Regions from separate parts of the Pantoea sp. KPR_PJ genome, predicted to be linked through region 4. Evidence: predicted binding sites of a transcription regulator. Region 4 holds the regulator's gene; each other region holds the start of a gene.
The links. The regulator PurR, encoded in region 4, represses purine synthesis genes. The targets are predictions, from matches to a motif close to CANGCAAACGTTTGCNTG.
Positions count from the first base shown of each region.

Region 1: the regulator PurR is predicted to act here: its motif matches at 2,217-2,234, upstream of purE (5-(carboxyamino)imidazole ribonucleotide mutase).
Region 2: the regulator PurR is predicted to act here: its motif matches at 2,292-2,309, upstream of epd (erythrose-4-phosphate dehydrogenase).
Region 3: the regulator PurR is predicted to act here: its motif matches at 1,898-1,915, upstream of serA (phosphoglycerate dehydrogenase).

Region 1 covers NZ_JABMIK010000003.1:268,769-273,147, reverse strand. Annotated here, with positions in the region: gene cysS (cysteine--tRNA ligase) at 1-759, opposite strand, end outside; gene ppiB (peptidylprolyl isomerase B) at 977-1,471, shown strand; gene lpxH (UDP-2,3-diacylglucosamine diphosphatase) at 1,471-2,187, shown strand; gene purE (5-(carboxyamino)imidazole ribonucleotide mutase) at 2,319-2,828, shown strand; gene purK (5-(carboxyamino)imidazole ribonucleotide synthase) at 2,825-3,889, shown strand; gene ybbP (putative ABC transporter permease subunit YbbP) at 4,074-4,379, opposite strand, start outside.
Region 2 covers NZ_JABMIK010000006.1:89,685-94,063, reverse strand. Annotated here, with positions in the region: gene tkt (transketolase) at 1-1,280, shown strand, start outside; gene HP564_RS14005 (polymer-forming cytoskeletal protein) at 1,325-2,017, opposite strand; gene epd (erythrose-4-phosphate dehydrogenase) at 2,354-3,373, shown strand; gene pgk (phosphoglycerate kinase) at 3,425-4,379, shown strand, end outside.
Region 3 covers NZ_JABMIK010000006.1:81,654-86,032, forward strand. Annotated here, with positions in the region: gene HP564_RS13955 (5-formyltetrahydrofolate cyclo-ligase) at 1-501, shown strand, start outside; gene serA (phosphoglycerate dehydrogenase) at 579-1,817, opposite strand; gene rpiA (ribose-5-phosphate isomerase RpiA) at 2,098-2,757, opposite strand; gene HP564_RS13970 (LysR family transcriptional regulator ArgP) at 2,984-3,889, shown strand; gene HP564_RS13975 (oxidative stress defense protein) at 3,956-4,379, opposite strand, start outside.
Region 4 covers NZ_JABMIK010000001.1:938,931-943,309, reverse strand. Annotated here, with positions in the region: gene HP564_RS04505 (C40 family peptidase) at 58-867, shown strand; gene HP564_RS04500 (YnhF family membrane protein) at 908-997, opposite strand; gene purR (HTH-type transcriptional repressor PurR) at 1,286-2,311, shown strand; gene punR (DNA-binding transcriptional activator PunR) at 2,308-3,213, opposite strand; gene punC (purine nucleoside transporter PunC) at 3,337-4,379, shown strand, end outside.

The sequences.
Region 1 (4,379 bases), on a different contig from region 4:
GTAGTTGACGTAGGGACCATCGTGGGCGCAGGTAGACTGGGCGATCTCGTTCTCATGGTGAGGGAACATCAGATCGGAGCCGCCGCCGTGAATATCAAAGTGCGCACCGAGCTGTTTGCAGTTCATCGCCGAGCACTCGATATGCCAGCCTGGACGGCCGTTACCCCACGGCGAGGGCCAGGCTGGTTCGTCGGCTTTGGACATTTTCCACAGCACGAAGTCCATCGGATTACGCTTCACCTCAGCGACTTCTACGCGGGCACCAGCCTGCAACTGCTCCAGGTCCTGACGCGACAGCGCACCGTAATCAGCATCACTCGGTACATCAAACATCACATCACCGTTGTCGGCGACATAGGCGTGGCCGCGTGCAATCAGACGCTCCACCAGCGCAATAATCTCAGCGATATGGCGCGTCGCACGCGGTTCCTGATCCGGTGGCAGAATGCCGAGCGCGGCAAAGTCTTTGTGCATCTCGCCGATCATGCGGTTGGTCAGCGTTTCAATACTCTCGCCGTTCTCGTTGGCGCGCTTAATGATTTTGTCATCAATGTCGGTGATGTTACGCACATAGTTAAGACGATAGCCGCTATAGCGCAGATAGCGTGATACCACGTCGAACGCCACGAACGTACGCCCGTGGCCAATATGACAAAGGTCGTACACCGTGATACCGCACACGTACATGCCGACTTCACCAGCATGGATAGGTTTGAATTCCTCTTTTTGTCGACTCAGGGTGTTATAAATCTTTAGCATTGAACAGTTCCGTTTAGACGAGTGCGGTAAACACTTTTATCAGGTTATTCAGTTATTGTGCCGTATTTTTCACGCTTGCGCGACGACAGCGTGCCAACGGCCCCGCGGGCGTGCTGACGCGTCATCAGAATTTATGATATAAGAGGCGTCGACTAAAATGGCCAGCCCGTTTTGCGGCGGCCAGACGACTGACGACAACCTTTACAGGACGAGAATGATGGTTACTTTCCAGACCAACCACGGCGACATCGTAATTAAAACCTTTGACGATAAAGCGCCTGCTACCGTGCAAAACTTCCTCGAATACTGCCGTGAAGGTTTTTATGACAACACGATTTTCCACCGTGTGATCAACGGCTTTATGATCCAGGGCGGCGGTTTTGAGCCGGGCATGAAGCAGAAAGCAACCAAAGCGGAAATTCGCAACGAAGCAAACAACGGCCTGAAAAACACCCGCGGCACGCTGGCAATGGCGCGCACCTCTGCTCCACACTCAGCAACCGCACAGTTTTTCATCAACGTCGCTGACAACGACTTCCTGAACTTCCGTGATGAAAGCCTGCAGGGCTGGGGCTACTGCGTATTTGCGGAAGTCGTTGAAGGCATGGACGTGGTTGAGAAAATTAAAGCGGTTTCAACCGGCCGCAGCGGTATGCACCAGGACGTTCCGAAGGATGACGTCATTATCCAGAAAGTGATCGTCAGCGAGTAATGTCGCGCACCCTGTTTATCGCAGATTTACATCTGTGCCAGGAAGAACCGGCGATTACCGCCGGTTTTCTGCGTTTTCTGGCGCGTGAAGCGTCGCACTGTGACGCACTTTATATCCTGGGCGATCTGTTTGAAGCCTGGATTGGCGATGACGATCCCAGTCCGCTGCATCAGCAGGTGGCTGACGCGCTGCGGGCACTGCCGGTCCCGGTCTACTTTATACACGGCAACCGCGACTTTTTGCTGGGCGAGGATTACGGTCGCGTCAGCGGCATGACGCTTCTGCCGGAAGAGCAGGTGCTGACAGGTTACGGCCATCGCGTGCTGATCCTGCACGGTGACACGCTCTGTACCGACGACGCGGGCTATCAACGCTTTCGCGCAAAGGTTCATCAGCGCTGGTTACAACGCCTCTTCCTGGCCCTGCCCTTGTTTATACGCCAGCGCATCGCCGCACGTATGCGCGACGGCAGTAAACAGGCAAACCAGCACAAATCGCAGACCATTATGGACGTCAACGCGCAGGCGGTTGCCGCAGCAATGCAGCGCCAGCAGGTCAGCCTGATGATCCACGGTCATACCCATCGTCCGGCGATTCACGCCTTTATGCTTCAGGGGCAGCCTGCTAAACGGGCCGTACTCGGCGCATGGCACGCGCGCGGCTCCATGATCCAGCTCGACGCCAGCGGCATTAGCCTGATTGAATTCGACTTTTAAAAAGCCGCAAAACCTGCGGTAAAAGCGGCGACGCAACCGTTTTCCTTACGGCTTTCTCATGCTATTCTCTGTGCCCTTCTTTACCGGCCTGACCGGCCAGGTTCGTTTGTTTATTCACAGGAGTTGACCGCATGTCATCCAACGCCGCCCCGGCACGCATTGCCATTGTGATGGGCTCAAAAAGTGACTGGTCCACCATGCAGTTCGCTGCGGAAATCCTCACCCGTCTGGAGGTCCCCTTCCATGTTGAAGTGGTCTCCGCCCACCGTACGCCAGATAAGCTGTTCAGCTTCGCCGAAACGGCAGCGGATAACGGCTATCAGGTGATTATTGCGGGCGCAGGCGGTGCAGCGCATCTGCCGGGTATGCTGGCAGCAAAAACCCTGGTGCCGGTACTGGGCGTGCCGGTGCAGAGCGCGGCGCTGAGTGGTGTCGACAGCCTCTACTCTATTGTGCAGATGCCGCGCGGCATTCCGGTGGGCACCCTGGCCATCGGTAAAGCGGGCGCTGCCAACGCGGGCCTGCTGGCGGCGCAGATTCTGGCGCTCCACGATGCGGCGCTGGCGACGCGCCTTAGCGAATGGCGTCAGGCGCAGACCGATGAGGTGCTGAACAACCCGGATCCGCGGGAGGAAGCATGAAGCCGGTTTGCGTACTGGGCAATGGTCAGCTGGGTCGCATGCTGCGCCAGGCGGGTGAGCCGCTGGGCATCGCCGTCTATCCGGTTGGTCTTGATGCCGAACCCGACGCGCTGCCGATTGCGCAGAGCGTCATTACCGCCGAGATCGAGCGCTGGCCAGAAACTGCGCTGACGCGCGAGCTGGCGGTACATCCGGCGTTCGTCAATCGTGACATTTTCCCGCGACTGGCCGACCGCCTGACGCAGAAACAGCTGCTCGACCAGCTAAACCTCGCTACTGCGCCATGGCAGCTGCTGGCCGACAAGCGCGAGTGGCCACAGGTGTTCGCCGCGCTGGGCGAGCTGGCTATCGTCAAGCGCCGCACCGGTGGCTATGACGGTCGCGGCCAGTGGCGGCTGCGCGCGAACGAAACCGCTGCGCTGCCTGACGAGTGCTATGGCGAATGCATTGTGGAACAGGGCATTAACTTTTCTGGTGAAGTCTCACTGGTCGGCGCACGTGGCCGGGACGGACGTACCGTATTTTATCCGCTGACTCACAACCTGCATCAGGACGGCATTCTGCGCACCAGCGTTGCCTTCCCCCAGGCGGATGCGGCACAGCAGGCGCAGGCCGAAGCAATGCTCAGCGCCATCATGCATGAACTGAACTATGTGGGCGTGATGGCAATGGAGTGTTTTGTCACGCCTGAAGGCCTGCTGATCAATGAGCTGGCTCCGCGCGTACACAACAGCGGGCACTGGACGCAGAACGGGGCCTCCATCAGCCAGTTCGAGCTGCACCTGCGCGCGATTCTGGGTCTGGCGCTCCCCCAGCCGGTGGTGATCGCGCCATCGGTCATGGTCAACCTGATTGGAACCGCACTTAACAGCGACTGGCTACAGCAGCCGCTGGTGCATCTGCACTGGTATGACAAAGAGGTGCGCTCCGGCCGCAAAGTTGGCCATCTCAACCTGACCGACAGCGACAGCGCGCGGCTGACCACGGCGTTAAAGGCCCTTGTGCCGATGCTGCCGCCTGAGTACGCCAGCGGCATTGCATGGACCATCGACAAGGTGTAATCCCCTCTTTCGCTGAGGCGGAAATTGCGCGCCCGCGTGGAAACGCACCCCCCTTGCTGGGGTGCGTCCGTAAAGGGCCAGTGCACCGTCTTCGCTGAACAGAACCAGCCATTTTTTCCCCGACACTCCCCTCTTTCCCGTCCCGCTTCTCGCTTTCAGGCTCTGACAGCGGCCTGACGGTGCGTCAGGCCGACTCGAAACGCCGGAACAGTGCCTTGCCGTGCAGCAGCCTGATGCCCAGCCAGCCGCCACAGATCGACAGCAGCAGCGCGCCACTCAAGGGGAGCGCCAGCCAGAGCGTCCAGTCAGGCTGCCAGGGGAAATCAAAAATCTTACGCTGCAGCGCCCAGAGCGCCGCTTCAGCACCCAGCGCCGCCGCTACGCCAGAGACGATGCCAAGCAGCGCAAACTCCCACCACAGCGTAGCGCGCAGCAGCTTCTTGCCCGCGCCCAGCGTGCGGCACACCACCAGTTCCTGCCGCCGCTGCCG
Region 2 (4,379 bases), on a different contig from region 4:
CTTCACTGCTGATGTGCAAAACCGTTATCGGCTTCGGTTCGCCAAACAAAGCGGGCACCCATGATTCGCACGGCGCACCGCTGGGCGATGACGAAGTGGCGCTGACGCGCAAACAGCTGGGCTGGGAACACGCGCCGTTTGTTATCCCGTCTGAGATCTACGCCGAGTGGGACGCTAAAGAAGCGGGCAAGGCAAAAGAGGCGAAGTGGGACGAGAAATTCGCTGCCTATGCGCAGGCTTTCCCGGAGCTGGCGGCCGAGTTTAAACGCCGCGTCAGCAACGAACTGCCGGCTAACTGGCAGGAAGAGTCGCAGAAATTTATTGAGCAGCTGCAGGCGAACCCGGCAAAAATCGCCAGCCGTAAAGCCTCGCAGAACGCCATCGAAGCGTTCGGCAAGCTGCTGCCAGAATACCTGGGCGGCTCCGCCGACCTGGCGCCGAGCAACCTGACCATGTGGTCCGGCTCTAAGCCAGTCAACGTCGACGCGGCGGGTAACTATATTCACTACGGCGTGCGCGAGTTCGGTATGACCGCCATCGCGAACGGTATTGCGCTACACGGCGGCTTCCTGCCTTACACCGCGACCTTCCTGATGTTCGTTGAGTATGCGCGCAACGCGGCGCGTATGGCGGCGCTGATGAAGATCCGTCAGATCATGGTCTACACCCACGACTCTATCGGTCTCGGCGAAGATGGCCCGACGCACCAGCCGGTCGAGCAGCTGGCCAGCCTGCGTACCACACCGAACATGAGCACCTGGCGTCCGTGCGATCAGGTTGAGTCAGCGGTAGCGTGGAAGTACGCTATCGAGCGTAAAGATGGCCCAAGCGCGCTGATCTTCTCTCGCCAGAACCTGGCGCAGCAGGAGCGCACGCCGGAGCAGCTGGCCAACATTGCGCGTGGTGGCTACATTCTGAAAGAGTGTGACGGCCAGCCGCAGGTGATCCTGATCGCAACCGGTTCTGAAGTTGAGCTGGCGGTAGCGGCCTGGGACAAGCTGAGCAGCGAAGGCATCCAGGCGCGCGTCGTCTCTATGCCTTCTACCGACGCCTTCGACAAGCAGGATGCGGCTTATCGCGAAGCAGTACTGCCGAAAGCCATCGGTGCACGCGTCGCTATCGAAGCGGGTATTGCTGACTACTGGCAGCGCTACACCGGCCTGCACGGCGCGGTGGTCGGCATGACCACTTTCGGCGAATCTGCGCCGGCTGAGAAGCTGTTTGAAGTGTTTGGCTTTACCGTGGATAACGTTGTCGCCCAGGCGAAAGCGGTGCTGTAAGCGATGCGGGTCGCCTGTCTGAAAGGGCAGGCGACCCCTGAAGACTACTGCGGTAACAGCGCTTTATGCAGCTGGAACTCCTGGCCGGGTATTTTCACCTGGTCAGTTTTCTCTTCCTGCCACGGCTTGGAAGAGCCATAAAAGCGGCCCTGGTGATGAACGGCCAGAGATTCGCACTCAACGGTGCCATCCATAAAGCCTTCGGCGTTGACAGCCACTTCGCGGCTGCGACCCAGTCCTTTTAGCTCTCCACTTATCTCTATGCGCTGCGCATAGATCTCACCGTCCACGCGGCCATGTTTTTGAACAAATACCGTTTTACGGGCATTAATTTTACCCGTCACGCAGCCATTAATGTGGACGTCGCCTTCCGCATCAATTTCCCCCGTGATGGTGCAGGTTTCCGGAATAGTGGTCGTGGTGTCCACCGTCGTTTTGACTACCGTGGCGACAGAGACGCTTTCCTCAAAGTCCTCTTCTGGTGGGCGTGCAGCAGCTGCGTTTGCTGTTTCACCGTATCCAGAGTGCAAACTGTTCTCTTTGCGTTTAAACATCGTTATTCCTTTATTGAATTGTACTCCCCTGAAAGCGGCCCCGGCGATAAGCGCTAAGCCCAGCGCCAGCAGCAGCCCGCGATACTGACGTACAAGCGTCAGCGTAAGGCTCCAGCCCAGCAGATAAATTACCAACGCGAAAGACCAGATAAACCAGAGATACCAAAGCAGGTTGTAATTCATAGATTGTTTGTCATAAGGAAGCGTCGGTTACCGCTATTCGGTTGAGCGGCAAACTTTCCCGTTACGCGGTTAAACGAAGCCGCGTCCGACGGTCGTTTTATATTCATATTTAACTTTTTAGTGTGATCGAAGTCGGATTTTTGGATTCTCATTTGATCTGACGCATTCCAATTATTACCCGTTCTCATTATTGTAGCTGAACCGTTTCAGTAGGCGCTGTAGCGGCTTTTTTTAGCCAACGTGACCCGGCAAAAGTACAATAATTTCCTGTACAAACGCTAACGTCTGGCTCAGGCTTACGCTCCGATTTTGCGCTGAATTTAACTGCGGGGTGATATGACGGTTCGCATTGCCATAAATGGATTTGGGCGTATTGGACGCAACGTGCTGCGTGCGCTTTATGAAACCGGCCGACGGGCAGAAATAACCATTGTGGCGATCAATGAGCTGGCAGAAGCAGCGGGTATGGCGCATCTGCTAAAATATGACACCAGCCATGGCCGTTTCGCTTTTGACGTACGTCAGGAACGCGATCTGCTCTTTGTCGGCGATGACACTCTGCGTATTCTGCACCATGCCGATATTGGGATGCTGCCATGGCGTGAGCTCAATGTCGATGTGGTGCTCGACTGCACGGGCGTCTACGGCAGCCGAGCCGATGGCGAAGCCCATTTGCAGGCGGGCGCAAAGAAGGTGCTGTTTTCTCATCCTGGCGGCAGCGACCTGGACGCCACCGTGGTATTTGGCGTCAACGAGCAGGCTCTTAAACAAACTGACCGGATTGTTTCTAACGCCTCCTGCACGACAAACTGCATTATTCCGGTGATCAAGCTGCTGGACGACGCCTTTGGTATTGAGTCAGGAACGGTCACAACGATTCATTCAGCGATGCACGATCAGCAGGTAATTGACGCCTACCACAGCGATCTGCGCCGCACGCGCGCAGCCAGCCAGTCGATCATTCCGGTCGATACCAAACTTGCCGCTGGCATTACCCGCATTTTTCCGAAATTTAACGATCGCTTTGAAGCGATTGCGGTGCGCGTGCCAACAATTAACGTCACCGCCATCGATTTGAGCGTCTCGGTGCGGGAGCCGGTAAGAGCTGCGCAGGTCAACGCCCTGCTGCGAAAAGCGTCAGAGGGGGCATTTCGTGGTATAGTTGACTATACGGAATTACCGTTAGTCTCAGTAGATTTTAACCACGATCCGCACAGTGCCATTGTGGACGGCACCCAAACGCGGGTCAGCGGTCAGCACCTGATCAAGACCCTGGTCTGGTGCGACAACGAATGGGGCTTTGCTAACCGAATGATCGACACGACGTTAGCGATGGCCGCAAGCGGTTTCAGGTAAGGCGCGGTTTGCGTCTGGCAAAACTTATGAGAATCAACGAGAGGGTTCACCATGTCTGTAATTAAGATGTCCGATTTGGATCTGGCTGGTAAGCGCGTTCTGATCCGTGCCGATCTCAACGTACCAGTGAAAGAAGGGAAAGTGACGTCAGACGCACGTATTCGTGCTTCTCTGCCTACCATCGAATCGGCGTTGAAACAGGGCGCAAAAGTGATGGTCACCTCTCACCTGGGTCGTCCGACCGAAGGTGAATATAACGAAGAGTTCTCCCTGCTGCCTGTTGTTAACTATCTGAAAGAAAAACTGAACGGTACCCGTGTTACCCTGGCAAAAGATTACCTCGACGGCGTTGAGGTTGGCGCAGGTGAGCTGGTCGTGCTGGAAAACGTTCGCTTTAACAAAGGCGAGAAGAAAGACGACGAGGCGCTGTCGAAAAAATATGCGGCACTGTGCGACGTATTTGTCATGGATGCGTTCGGTACGGCGCACCGCGCACAAGCGTCTACTCACGGCGTAGGTAAATTCGCGCCGATCGCCTGCGCGGGCCCACTGCTGTCTGCTGAGCTGGATGCGCTGGGCAAAGTGATGAGCAATCCGGAGCGTCCGCTGGTCGCTGTGGTTGGCGGTTCCAAAGTTTCAACCAAATTTGACGTGCTGCAGTCGCTGGTGAAAATCGCGGACACCGTGATTGTGGGCGGCGGCATTGCAAATACCTTCGTAGCGATTGACAACAAGGTGGGTAAATCACTCTACGAACCCGACTTCGTTGATGCAGCAAAAGGCCTGCGCGATCAGTACGGTATTCCGGTTCCAACCGACTCACGCGTTGGCACGGAATTCTCTGAAACTGCCCCGGCAACCGTGAAAAAGGTTTCCGAAGTGGCGGATAACGAAGAGATTATGGACTTCGGCGATGAAACTGCACAGAACATGGCGAAGATTCTTAAAGAAGCGAAAACCATTCTGTGGAACGGCCCGGTCGGCGTATTTGAGTTCCCGAACTTCC
Region 3 (4,379 bases), on a different contig from region 4:
GCCGATCGTCTGGCGGAACACGCGGTTAATTTTGCTCCCCTTGCCAGCGCCGAGCATGTTGCGCTGTTTCTCTCAGTGGATGGCGAACTCAACACGCGCCCGCTGATTGCCAGGCTCTGGCAGCAGAAAAAGCAGCTCTATCTGCCCGTGCTGCACCCTTTCGCTTCAGGACATCTCCTTTTCCTGCGCTTTACACCTGACACGCCACTGGCGCTCAACAAGCTACGTATCCCTGAACCACCGCTCGATATTCGCCAGATGATTACGCTGGACAGACTGGATGTGATGATGGTGCCGCTGGTGGCGTTTGATGCAACCGGACAACGACTGGGTATGGGCGGCGGCTTTTATGACCGCACCCTGCAGAACTGGCGGCAGCACGGTTTTTTACCGGTTGGCCTGGCGCACGACTGTCAGCAGGTGGATCGTCTGCCCGCGGCTGAATGGGATGTGCCTTTACCTGCGGTGCTGACACCGTCCCGCCTGTGGCAGTGGGAGTAGCGGAAAAAGCTAAGGTGCGGAACAGTGTGACCGCCTGCGCGGATGCAGCAGGCGGCACATCATTATCTCGGGCTCAGTTAGTAGAGCAGACGGGCGCGGATGGTGCCCGGGATCGCTTTCATCAGCTGCAGTGCTTTATCTGCCAGATCCTGCGGCGCATCAATATCGATAACCACGTAGCCCATCAGCGGTGAGGTTTGCAGGAACTGTGCAGCAATGTTGATACCCTGCTCAGCGAAGATCTGGTTAATCGCCGTCAGAATGCCCGGACGGTTTTCATGAATGTGCAGCAAGCGGCTGGCGCTGGCACCATGCATCGGTAGCGACACTTCCGGGAAGTTGACTGCCGACAGCGTGGAGCCGTTGTCAGAATATTTTGCCAGCTTGCCCGCCACCTCAATACCAATGTTCTCCTGGGCTTCCTGGGTAGAGCCACCGATGTGCGGCGTCAAAATCACGTTATCAAACTCACACAGCGGCGAATTGAACGGATCGGTATTGGTCGCCGGTTCCACCGGGAAAACGTCGATTGCGGCACCCGACAGGTGTTTACTCGCCAGCGCATCGCACAGCGCCGGGATCTCAACGACGGTGCCGCGTGAGGCGTTGATCAGCAGCGCGCCCTTCTTCATCTGCGCCAGTTCCTGAGCACCAATCATATCCTGAGTGGACGGGGTTTCCGGCACGTGCAGGCTCACGACGTCACTCATATTGAGCAGATCGGCAAGATGACGCACCTGCGTGGCGTTGCCCAGCGGCAGCTTGTTTTCGATGTCATAGAAATAGACGTGCATACCCAGGCTTTCAGCCAGTACGCCAAGCTGCATACCGATATGGCCGTAGCCCACGATGCCCAGCTTTTTACCGCGTGCCTCAAAAGAGCCGACGGCATTTTTGTTCCAGATACCGCGATGCGCTTTGGCGTTCGCCTCAGGAATGCCGCGCAGCATCAGCAACATCTCACCGATGACCAGCTCAGCAACCGAACGGGTATTGGAGAACGGGGCGTTAAAGACCGGAATGCCGCGCGTGGCCGCCGCGTTAAGGTCAACCTGATTGGTGCCGATGCAGAAGCAGCCTACGGCAACCAGTTTCTCGGCTGCGGCAAAGATCTCTTCGGTCAGTTGGGTGCGGGAGCGGATGCCGATAAAGTGCGCATCGCGAATGGAGGATTTCAGCGCGTCGGCATCCAGCGCACCTTTGTGGAATTCGATATTGGTATAACCCGCCGCACGCAGGTTCTCAAGCGCACTCTGATGTACGCCCTCCACCAGCAGGAACTTAATCTTGTCTTTATCCAGTGATACCTTTGCCATTTCCCCGACCCTATTGTGATTTCAACAATGGCCGCCATAAGCGTGCCTTCTGTCAAAATATCAAAAATTACGCCTGCGGCAAGACAACCGTTTGCGGTGCTGGCAGCACGGGGCAGCCTGAGCCCAGCACATTGCCACAGAAAATCGGGAGCTGAGGGACGAACAAAGGATGAACTTGCTGCAGATAACGGTTATGTGACATAAGTCACCGAATTTAGCCGTAGTCAGAAAAGATGTTTTCTGCCAGGAAATAACCGGCGCGCCAGACGCGCCGGACAGATCATTTTTCGATGGTTTTTACGCCGTCTGGCGTGCCAATCAGGGCGATATCCGCACCGCGCGTAGCAAAAAGCCCCACGGTGACAACACCTGGCAGCGCATTGATGGTTTTCTCCATCGCAACCGGATCGAGAATACGCAGGTTGTGCACATCGAGAATGATATTGCCGTTATCGGTGACGACGTGCTGACGGTACTCTGGCAGACCGCCCAGCTTTACCAGTTCACGGGCAACGTAAGCGCGCGCCATCGGGATAACTTCAACCGGCAGCGGGAAACCTCCCAGCACATCGACTTCCTTAGATGCGTCAGCGATACAGATAAACTTGTCCGCAACCGCCGCCACGATTTTCTCGCGCGTCAGGGCTGCACCGCCGCCTTTGATCATCTGCATCTGCGGGTTGATCTCATCCGCGCCATCAACATAGATCGCCAGATCGTCGATCTCATTAAGATCGAAAACCGGAATGCCCAGCTCTTTTAGCTTTAACGTTGAGGCTTCCGAGCTGGAGACCGCACCTTCAATCTGATGTTTCATGGTGGCAAGCGCATCAATAAAGTGCGCGGCGGTGGAACCGGTGCCGACGCCGACAACGGTGCCCGGCTGCACATATTTCAGTGCAGCCCAGCCTACGGCTTTTTTCAGTTCATCCTGGGTCATGGTATGTTTAAAACCTGTGCGACAACGAAGTGGGCGTAGTATAAAGCAACGCTTGCCGAATGTGCGCGGCTGTTTCGGCTGGAATTATCGCTTTGGAAGCCAGCCCGCAAAAACGGCCGGTGCTGCTGCGTTTCTGCGGCGCGCTCTGCGGAAAAATCGGTGCGAAACGCGTCGGATGTAATTTTTGTGGCATAGTAACGCCCATCCTGAAGGAGAGAAAACAACAATGAAACGCCCCGATTATCGAACGCTTCAGGCGCTGGACGCAGTGATTCGCGAACGCGGTTTTGAGCGCGCCGCACAGAAGTTATGTATTACCCAGTCAGCTGTATCCCAGCGCATAAAGCAGCTGGAAAACCTCTTTGGCCAGCCGCTGCTGGTGCGTACCGTACCGCCGCGCCCCACCGAACAGGGGCAGAAACTGCTGGCGTTGCTGCATCAGGTTGAGCTGCTGGAAGAGGAGTGGCTGAGCGACGAAAATGGCGGTACGACGCCCCTGTTACTGTCGCTGGCGGTTAACGCCGACAGTCTGGCGACCTGGCTGCTGCCTGCGTTGAAAGATGTGCTGGCAGATTCGCCAGTACGCCTCAATTTGCAGGTTGAGGATGAAACCCGTACTCAGGAGCGTTTACGCCGTGGCGAAGTGGTAGGTGCAGTCAGTATTCAGCCGCAGCCGCTGCCGAGCTGCCTGGTGGATCAGCTTGGCGCACTCGACTATCTCTTTGTCGCTTCGCCTGAGTTCGCAGCGCGCTATTTCCCTAACGGCGTCACGCGTTCGGCGCTACTGAAAGCGCCAGCGGTCGCCTTCGACCATCTTGACGATATGCATCAGGCTTTCCTGCAGCAGAATTTCGACCTTTCGCCGGGCAGTGTGCCTTGCCATATCGTTAACTCGTCAGAAGCCTTTGTGCAGCTGGCGCGACAGGGATCCACCTGCTGCATGATCCCGCATCTGCAAATTGAGCGTGAATTAGCGGCTGGTGAGCTGCTGGATCTGACGCCAGGCCTGTGCCAGCGCCGCATGCTTTACTGGCACCGCTTTGCGCCGGAAAGCCGCCTGATGCGCCGCGTCACCGATGCGTTAATTTCTCACGGCCATCGCGTGCTGCGCCAGGATACGCTGGCAGCCTGATCAGCAGGCGGCCAGATAGCGGGAACAGACCCGCCATAAAAAAAGGGCGCCAGGCGCCCCTTATTCTTACTGCGCAGGTGTATTCGGCTTGAGGTCGAAGACCACATCCACCTGATCGTCAAAATGAATACTTTGCTGCTCATAGGTCTGCTGCGCGGACGTGTCCGCAGACTGCGCCGTCGCTTTATACATGCGCGCCATCGGCATGGGCTGATAGTTCGCAACGTGATAGCGAATGCTGTAAACAGAGCCAAGTTTAGCGTCAAAGCCTTCCGCCAGCGCCGCCGCCTGCTGCCTGGCATTGTCAATCGCAGCCTTCAGCGCCTGCGCCTTGTAGCTATCCGGATTCGTCACGCCCAGCTCCACCGAGCGAATCTCGTTCAGGCCGCTCTTCAGCGCACCGTCCAGTAATTCGTTCAGCTTATCCAGCTGGCGCAGCGTGACCTGCACCTGGCGAACCGCCCGGTAGCCCTTCAGCACCGATTTGCCC
Region 4 (4,379 bases):
GATTTTTCTAACCTCGTTACGGCCAGTTGTCGTAACCGCTAACCCTGTAACCGGACTATGCGTTTACTGATTACGCTTTTCATTTTAGCTTTTGCCCAACTGTTTCTTAACGTCGCTTCGGCTTCGCCGCAAACGCCGGTTAATGCCAGTCTGCATAAAGCGGAGAAAAAGAGTGCGCGCGAAGATGAGCGGCGCAAGCGTCGGCCGGTAAAAACCAGCGCGAAGAAGTCTCGCCTGCCTGCTTCACAAAAATCAAAAGTCAAAAAGCAGCAGAAAATCGAAACCGCGTCACTTTCTCACTCCGCCAGTAAACCCAAAAAATCGTCATCTTCCTCCCGTAAACGCTATGGTCATCAGCGCACACTGAGCAGCATCAAAACTACCCGCGCTGCAAACGTGCAGAAAGTGGAAGCGGACGACGGCACTACCATCAAAATGAGCAAGTCTCACCGCCTGCGTTACCAGAAGGCGCGTGAAACGGCGATGACCAAACTGATGGGGCAGCTGGGTAAACCCTATCAATGGGGTGGCAGCTCACCGCACACTGGTTTCGACTGTAGCGGCCTGGTCTGGTATGCCTATAAAGATCTGGTGAAATTCAGAATTCCGCGCACCGCCAATGAGATGTACCATCTGCGCGACGCCTCACCGATCAAGCGCGAATCGCTGGAGAAAGGCGATCTGGTCTTTTTCCGCATTAACGGACGCGGCACCGCCGATCATGTAGGCGTCTATCTCGGCAACGGTAAATTTATTCAGTCGCCGCGCACTGGAAAAGATATTCAAATCAGCGCGCTTTCAGAGGATTACTGGCAGCGCCATTATATCGGCGCACGCCGCATGATGACGCCAAAGACCATACGCTGAGATAAAAAAACCGGGATATCCCGGTTTTTTTTGTGCCACTTTAATGCAGGATGGCGGTGAGGCTGAACGTCACAATCATCAGCAGCGCCGCACCAGTGGTCATCAATGCCAGTTTTAAATCGGTACTCATTTCCCCCCTCCTTACCCACACAGTTATTATGGTCTTGCGCAATTTTCCCATAGCTGGCGGTAAAAATCTCGTGTTATCTCGCAAGCCTTGCTAGAATCCCCGCCTTTGTTGCGCAACTGGCGCAACCGCAGTTTAGTCCGCACGCAACAGCCCCTGTTTTTTTCCTGCCAGGTAATGACTTTTCCGTCAAGAAATGCAGCAAATTAACAGAAAATAACCTTAGCGGACGCAAACGTTTAACATTATGCTTATCAGTAGCTTACTGACAGGTTCTGGAGTTTCTTTTTAATGGCAACAATCAAAGATGTCGCAAAGCGCGCCGGTGTCTCAACGACGACCGTTTCTCACGTAATTAACAAAACGCGTTTTGTTGCGGAAGAGACGCGCAATGCCGTCTGGCAGGCAATTCAGGAACTGCACTATTCGCCCAGCGCCGTAGCGCGCAGCCTGAAAGTCAACCACACCAAAACGCTGGGTCTGCTGGCAACCTCAAGCGAGGCGCCCTATTTTGCTGAGATCATTGAAGCGGTTGAGCACCACTGCTTTGAACGTGGCTATACCCTTATCCTCGGCAATGCGCATAACGATTTACAAAAGCAGCGCGCCTACCTGTCGATGATGGCGCAAAAACGTGTTGATGGCCTGCTGGTGATGTGCTCTGAATATCCGGAAGACCTGCTAAAAATGCTGGAAGAGAACCGCAACATCCCCATGGTCGTGATGGACTGGGGCGAATCGCGCGGTGATTTTACCGATACCGTACTGGATAATGCTTTCCAGGGTGGCTATCTGGCAGGTCGCTATTTGATCGAGCGCGGCCATCGCGATATCGGCGCTATCCCCGGCCAGCTGGAGCGCAATACCGGCGGCGGTCGCCACGCCGGTTTTCTCAAAGCACTGGAGGAGGCTGGCATCGCCGTGCGTTCTGAATGGATCGTGCAGGGCGACTTTGAGCCTGAATCGGGCTACCAGGCGATGCAGCAGATCCTGCAGCAGAAACAGCGTCCGACAGCAATATTCTGCGGAGGCGATATTATGGCGATGGGTGCGATCTGCGCGGCCGATGAGATGGGGCTGCGCGTGCCGCAGGACATTTCGGTGATCGGTTATGACAACGTACGTAACGCACGCTACTTCACGCCCGCCCTGACCACGGTACACCAGCCCAAAGCCCAGCTCGGTGAGAAGGCGCTGGAGATGTTGCTGGACCGTATTACCAGTAAACGTGAAGAGTCACAGACCATCGAAGTGCATCCGGCGCTGATTGAACGTCGCTCTGTAGCTGACGGTCCGTTCCGCGACTATCGCCGTTAATCTTCGCTTAACCACTCCTGATTTAGCGTTTGCGCATCGCCCAGATAGCTCAGTAGCCAGCTGAGCGCGGGTGATGCCCGCTCTTCTGACCAGCTCACGCAGCAATGGCTATCGGGAAAAGTGACCGGCAGCGTGAGCTCTGCCAGTTCACCCCTGTCCAGCAGAGGACGTGCAAGGTGCCCCGGCATCATCGCTACGCATAGCCCATCCAGCACGCAAACCAGCCCCGCCTGCCAGTCAGGCACTACCAGGCGCCGCTGGTTATCCAGCGTCCAGGTCATACGGCGCGGCAGCGCGCGTGAGGTATCCTCCAGCACCAGCGATGGCCAGGCGCGCAGCACATCATCATCCAGCCGGGACTGCTGTGTCAGCGGATGGTGACGCGCAACCACGCAGCGCCAGTTCAGCGCCCCCATATCGCGAAAGGCAAAGCGACCGCCAACCGGTATGGCCTGGGTTGCGCCAATAGCGACGTCTACCCGCCCGTCGGCCAGCGCGTCCCAGACGCCGTTAAAGACCTCATAGCTGATATGCAACTCCATATCGGGGAAGTGTCGATAGAAATCGGTCACCAGTTGACGGCTGCGCGGCAGTTTCACAATCCGGTCAACTGCAATGCTGAGCTGTCCGCGCCAGCCGTTTGCCAGCTGTTGACACTGCCTGCGGGTAGCGAGCATTTTTTTGATAACGTCCCGTCCTTCACGAACAAAATGTTCGCCGGCCGCGGTCAGGGTGACCTCGCGATGCTGACGTTCAAACAGCGCCACTGCCAGCCAGGTTTCCAGCTGCCGCACCGTATAGCTGACGGCAGACGGCACACGGTGCAGCTCCTGCGCCGCGGCGCTAAAGCTGCCGGTACGTGCTACGGCATCAACTACCTCAAGGGCATATTCAGACCACATCGACTTTCCTTTCAAATTTTTTCACAGCACTCTGCAAATTTTACCGTTTCACAGCCTGAGGTGCACCCTTTTACACTTTGCCGCGTTTAATCTGCCTGACTAATAATGAGAATGAGTCGAACCATGCTGTCTTCAAAAGGATTCATGCCTTACCTTGCCCTGCTCAGCATGCTGGGTTTCCTGGCAACGGATATGTACCTGCCCGCCTTCGGCGCAATGCAGGTGAGCTTTGCCACTTCGCCAGGCGTCATCAGCGCCAGTATGAGTCTGTTTCTCGCGGGATTTGCTCTCGGCCAGCTGTTCTGGGGACCGCTTTCCGACCGTATTGGCCGTAAACCCGTGCTGCTGATGGGCCTGGGGCTGTTTGCGCTTGGCTGCGCCGGCATGCTCTGGGTGGAGAATGTGGCGCTGATGCTGGTGCTGCGCTTTATTCAGGCAACAGGCGTTTGCTCAGCAGCAGTCAGCTGGCAGGCACTGGTGGTTGACCGCTACCCCCAGGCGCGCGCCAATAAAGTCTTTGCCACGATTATGCCGCTGGTTGCGCTGTCGCCGGCGCTGGCACCGCTGCTCGGTGCCTATTTAATCAGCCATTTTCACTGGCGTTCCATTTTCCTGGTGCTGACGCTGACTGGCGTCGTGTTGATGCTGGTTACGCTGCGTTTACCTGCTCGTCGCCCGACAGTGAAAGAAGCCGCCGATCAGCCCGGTTTTCTCACGCTGATGCGCTCCGGCATCTATCGGGGCAACGTGCTGATCTATGCCGCCTGCTCCGCCAGCTTCTTCGCCTGGCTGACGGGCTCACCCTTTATTCTTGCCGACGCTGGTCTGACGCCAGCGGATATCGGCCTGAGCTACATTCCACAGACCATCGCGTTTTTACTGGGTGGATTTGGCTGCCGTGCCCTGCTCAGCCACTTTGCGGGCACGCGGCTACTGCCGTGGCTGCTGACGCTCTATAGCCTGAGCGTCGGAACGCTGTTTGCCGTGGCGCTGATGGATAGCCATCCTCTGGTCGCTCTGCTGCTGCCGTTCTGCGGCATGGCACTGGCTAACGGTGCTATCTATCCCATCGTGGTTTCCAGTGCGCTGCTACCCTTTCCGCACGCAACGGGTAAAGCCGCCGCGCTGCAAAATACGCTGCAGCTTGGCCTGTGTTTTATCGCCAG